Regions from separate parts of the Streptomyces sp. NPDC048270 genome, predicted to be linked through region 2. Evidence: riboswitches for the same ligand, from Rfam matches in the RefSeq annotation. Region 2 holds a riboswitch; the other holds the start of a gene.
The links. A riboswitch is a leader RNA that binds a small molecule or an ion and turns the genes downstream of it on or off. The one in region 2 is predicted to bind ZMP and ZTP.
Positions count from the first base shown of each region.

Region 1: another riboswitch for ZMP and ZTP. It lies ahead of AB0D66_RS10225 (bifunctional 5,10-methylenetetrahydrofolate dehydrogenase/5,10-methenyltetrahydrofolate cyclohydrolase); the one in region 2 lies ahead of glyA (serine hydroxymethyltransferase).

Region 1 covers NZ_JBEZLV010000008.1:106,574-109,017, forward strand. The annotation lists gene AB0D66_RS10220 (peptide MFS transporter) at 1-357, opposite strand, end outside; gene AB0D66_RS10225 (bifunctional 5,10-methylenetetrahydrofolate dehydrogenase/5,10-methenyltetrahydrofolate cyclohydrolase) at 483-1,328, opposite strand; ZMP/ZTP riboswitch at 1,380-1,474, opposite strand; gene AB0D66_RS10230 (class I SAM-dependent methyltransferase) at 1,532-2,293, shown strand.
Region 2 covers NZ_JBEZLV010000034.1:27,504-29,947, forward strand. The annotation lists gene rocD (ornithine--oxo-acid transaminase) at 31-1,236, opposite strand; ZMP/ZTP riboswitch at 1,346-1,436, shown strand; gene glyA (serine hydroxymethyltransferase) at 1,471-2,444, shown strand, end outside.

The DNA.
Region 1 (2,444 bases), on a different contig from region 2:
GGGCCAGACGACGGCGGGCTGCGGGAAGGCCATGAGGACGTGTCCGGCCATGATGACCACACCGCCCCACAGGACGGCCCGGCGGGCTCCGAGGAAGCGGTCGGCGATCCAGCCGCCGGGCAGCGCCAGCAGCGAGATCATGGCCATGTAGACCCCCTCCACCGCCTCCGCGGTGCCCTCGTGGAGGCCCATGCCGCCGTGGCCGCGGGAGGCCGCGAGGAAGTGCACGAGGATCGCGACCATGCCGTAGAGGCTGAAGCGCTCCCACAGCTCGGCGAGGACGAGGGTGGCGAGCCCGCGCGGATGCCGCTTCGGGTGCCGGGGTGCTTGCGTCTGCGTGTCCTTCGGTCCGTTCACCTGTCCAGTGCAGCGCCGGGGGCGGAGTGCCGGGATCGGTCCTTCGGCCCGTTACCGGGGGAAACGCGACGCCCCGGGCCGAAGGGCCCGGGGCGTTCCGCGTGCCGCAGGGGGCGCGGAGGGGGTCAGAGGTCCGCGAGGTCCAGCCCGGCCTGCGCGGCGGCGGCCCGCACGGTCTGCTCGAGGAGCACGGCGATGGTCATCGGGCCGACCCCGCCCGGTACCGGCGTGATCAGCGAGGCGCGGGCGGCGGCGGACTCGAAGTGCACGTCGCCGACGTTGCCCTCGTTGTACCCGGCGTCCAGGACCACGGCGCCCGGCTTGATGTCCTCGCCGCGGATGAACTCGGCCCTGCCGACTGCGGCGACCAGCACGTCGGCCTGGCGCACGATCGAGGGGAGGTCCCGGGTGCGGGAGTGGCAGTAGGTGACGGTGGCGTTCTGTTCCAGCAGCAGCATCCCGGCGGGCTTGCCCAGGATCGCGCTGCGGCCGACGACCACGGCGTGCTTGCCGGTGAGGTCCACGTCGTAGGCGGCGAGCAGGCGCATGATGCCGCCGGGGGTGCAGGAGACGAAGCCGGGCAGTCCGAAGCCCATGGCGGCGAAGGAGTGCATGGTGACCCCGTCGACGTCCTTGCCGGGGGCGATGGCCTCGAAGGCGGCGCGCTCGTCGATGTGGTGCGGGACGGGGTGCTGGAGCAGGATGCCGCTGATCTCCGGGTCCTCGGAGAGCGCGGTCAGGGTGGCGACCAGCTCCTCCGTGGTGGTCTCGGCCGGCAGCTCCACGTGGCGGGAGGTGATCCCGGCCTTGGCGCAACGGTTCTGCTTCATCCGTACGTAGGTGACGGAGGCGGGGTCCTCGCCGACCAGGACGGTCGCGAGACAGGGCGCGGTGCCGGTGCGCTCGGTGATCTTCGCCGCGAGGGCGGCGGTCTCCTCCGAGATGCGGCGGGCGAGGGCGGTGCCGTCCATCAGCTGGGCAGTGGCAGTCGTCACGGGGTCTCCTGAACGTCGCTGCGGATCGCGGTTCGCCCAGGCGCGCGGCAGTCGGCGTACGCCACGTACGCCGGGCCGCTCCCCGGTGGTGATCCACCCGAACGCCAGTCACGGCCCGCGGGCCACTCTAGTCGACATATCCGGTGGATGACGGGCGCCCGACCTGGGACGATCCAGACATGACGCGCACTTTCGACCACCTTGTCGCCGAAGCCGACGCGGTCTCCGTGGACGGCTGGGACTTCTCCTGGCTCGACGGCCGGGCCACCGAGGAGCGCCCGTCCTGGGGCTACCAGGGGCTGCTCAAGGAGCGCCTGGCCACGGTCCGGTCCGCCCTGGACATCCAGACCGGCGGCGGCGAGGTGCTGGCCGGCGCGGGCCCGCTGCCGCCGCTGACGGCGGCCACCGAGTCCTGGCCGCCGAACATCGACCGGGCCACCCGGCTGCTGCACCCGCTGGGCGCGGTGGTGGTCGCCGACGCCGACGAGCCGCCGCTCCCCTTCGGCGACGGGGCCTTCGAGCTGGTCGCCAGCCGGCACCCGGTCACCGTCTGGTGGGACGAGATCGCACGGGTCCTGCGGCCCGGCGGCACCTACCTGTCCCAGCAGGTCGGTCCGGCGAGCGTCTTCGAGCTGGTCGAGTACTTCCTCGGCCCGCAGCCGGAGGAGGTCCGGCGCGCCCGGCACCCCGACGACGCCGTGACCGACGCCACCAGGGCGGGCCTGGAAGTCGTCGACCTGCGCTCGGAACGGCTGCGCACGGAGTTCCACGACATCGGAGCCGTGATCTACTTTCTCCGGAAGGTGATCTGGATGGTGCCCGGCTTCACGGTCGGGCAGTACCGGGACCGGTTGCGCGAGCTGCACGAACAGATCGAACGCGAAGGCCCGTTCGTCGCGCACACCGCCCGCTTCCTCGTCGAAGCCCGCACAACGGGCTGACGATCGGGGCGGACGGATCCGCACCGGAAAGGGTTGCGCGGCCACAGCGTGGCGCAGGTCACTCAATTCAGCGCGTAACGAATCGACTCGGGCATGCGATGAACCGACAGGTGTCCTCGCGCGGCCCCGGAATACAGACCCCCCTCGGGTC
Region 2 (2,444 bases):
GCTCGGGCGCGGGGCGCGTGGCAGGGTCCGCTAGGCCGACAGCACCGACCGGAGCTGTTCGAGCCCCCAGTCCAGGTCCTCCTTGCTGATCACCAGCGGCGGGGCGATGCGGATGGTCGACCCGTGGGTGTCCTTCACCAGGACGCCCCGCTCCATCAGCTTCTCGGAGATCTGCCGTCCGGTCCCGTGCGACGGCTCGATGTCCACGCCCGCCCACAGCCCCCGCCCCCGTACGGCGGTCACCGCGCCCCCGCCGACCAGCAGGTTCAGCTCCCGGTGCAGGTGGTCGCCGAGCTCGGTGGCGCGCTGCTGGTACTCGCCGGTCTTCAGCATCGCGACGACCTCCAGGCCGACGGCGCAGGCCAGCGGGTTCCCGCCGAAGGTGGACCCGTGCTCGCCCGGCCGGAACACGCCGAGCACGTCCCGGTCCGCGACCACGGCCGAGACGGGCACCACCCCGCCGCCGAGCGCCTTGCCGAGGATGTACACGTCGGGGACGACCTCCTCGTGGTCGCACGCGAAGGTCCGACCGGTGCGGCCCAGCCCCGACTGGATCTCGTCCGCCATGAACAGGACGTTCCGCTCGCGCGTGAGCTGCCGTACGCCGGGCAGGTACCCGGCGGGCGGCACGAGCACCCCCGCCTCGCCCTGGACCGGCTCCAGCAGCACGGCGACCGTGTTCTCGGTGATGGCGTGGGCCAGCGCGGTGAGGTCGCCGTACGGGACGATCTCGAAGCCCGGCGTGTAGGGGCCGAAGTGGTCGCGCGCCTCGTGGTCCGTGGAGAAGGAGACGATCGTCGTCGTCCGGCCGTGGAAGTTGTCGGCGGCGACCACGATCTTCGCGTGGCCGTCCGGCACGCCCTTGACCTCGTACCCCCACTTGCGGGCGGTCTTCACGGCCGTTTCCACCGCCTCCGCGCCCGTGTTCATGGGCAGGACCATCTCCTTGCCGCACAGCGAGGCGAGTTCGGTACAGAAGTCGGCGAAGCGGTCGTGGAAGAAGGCGCGCGAGGTGAGCGTGACCCGGTCCAGCTGGGCGCGGGCGGCGTCGAGCAGGCGGCGGTTGCCGTGCCCGAAGTTCAGCGCCGAGTAGCCGGCGAGCATGTCCAGGTACCGGCGGCCCTCCACGTCGGTCATCCACGCGCCGTCCGCGGACGCGACGACGACGGGCAGCGGGTGGTAGTTGTGCGCGCTGTGCGCGTCGGCGGAGCGGATGGCATCAGCAGTTGTCGACACGGGGTCTCCGATCGTCCGTCAGGCCTGTGACGAGGGTGGCGTCACCCTCCATCCTCGCTCGCCGAAGGGCTGGAGAAACCTTTCCCGTGGCGCGCCCGCTAAGGTGGGCGGTACGCACGGCGACTGGCGTACGGAGAACGAACTCCGGGGGAGTCGTGCGCGCTCGACCGCAGACAGGGCCGCTCGCCTGGGCCTCGCGGGGTACCGATCACATCGACCCCGGAGGAGCCCGCCATGTCCGCGAGCCGCCATCCCGCCCTTTTCGCGACCGACCCCGAGCTGGCGTCGTTCGTCGCGGCGGAGGAAACCCTGCAGGCCGAGACCCTGCGCCTGATCCCCAGTGAGAACTACGTGTCCGCCGCAGTCCTCGAGGCCTCCGGCACGGTGCTGCAGAACAAGTACAGCGAGGGCTACCCGGGCCGCCGCTACTACGAGGGCCAGCAGAACATCGACCGGGTCGAGGCGCTGGCCGTCGAGCGGGCGAAGGGCCTGTTCGGGGTGGACCACGCCAACGTCCAGCCGTACTCCGGCTCGCCCGCGAACCTGGCCGTCTACCTGGCCTTCGCCGAGCCGGGCGACACGGTGATGGGGATGGCGCTGCCGATGGGCGGGCACCTCACGCACGGCTGGGGCGTCTCGGCGACGGGCTCGTGGTTCCGGGGCGTGCAGTACGGGGTCCGGCCGGACACCGGGCTGATCGACTACGACGCGGTGCGGGAGCTCGCGCTGGCGGAGCGCCCGAAGATCATCTTCTGCGGGGGTACGGCCCTGCCGCGCACGATCGACTTCGCGGCGTTCGCGTCGATCGCCGAGGAGGCGGGCGCGGTCCTGGTCGCGGACGTGGCCCACATCGCGGGCCTGATCGCGGGCGGGGCGCACCCGTCCCCGGCGGGGCACGTGGACGTGATCTCGACGACCACGCACAAGACGCTGCGGGGGCCGCGCGGGGCGATGCTGATGTGCCGCGAGGAGCACGCGAAGGCCATCGACAAGGCGGTGTTCCCGGGGCTGCAGGGCGGGCCGCACAACCAGACGACGGCCGGTATCGCGGTGGCGCTGCACGAGGCGGCGCAGCCTGCGTTCACCGCGTACGCGCACGCCGTGGTGGCCAATGCCAAGGCCCTGGCCGAGGCGCTGCTGGCGCGGGGCTTCGACCTGGTGTCGGGCGGTACGGACAACCACCTGATCCTGATGGACCTCACCTCGCG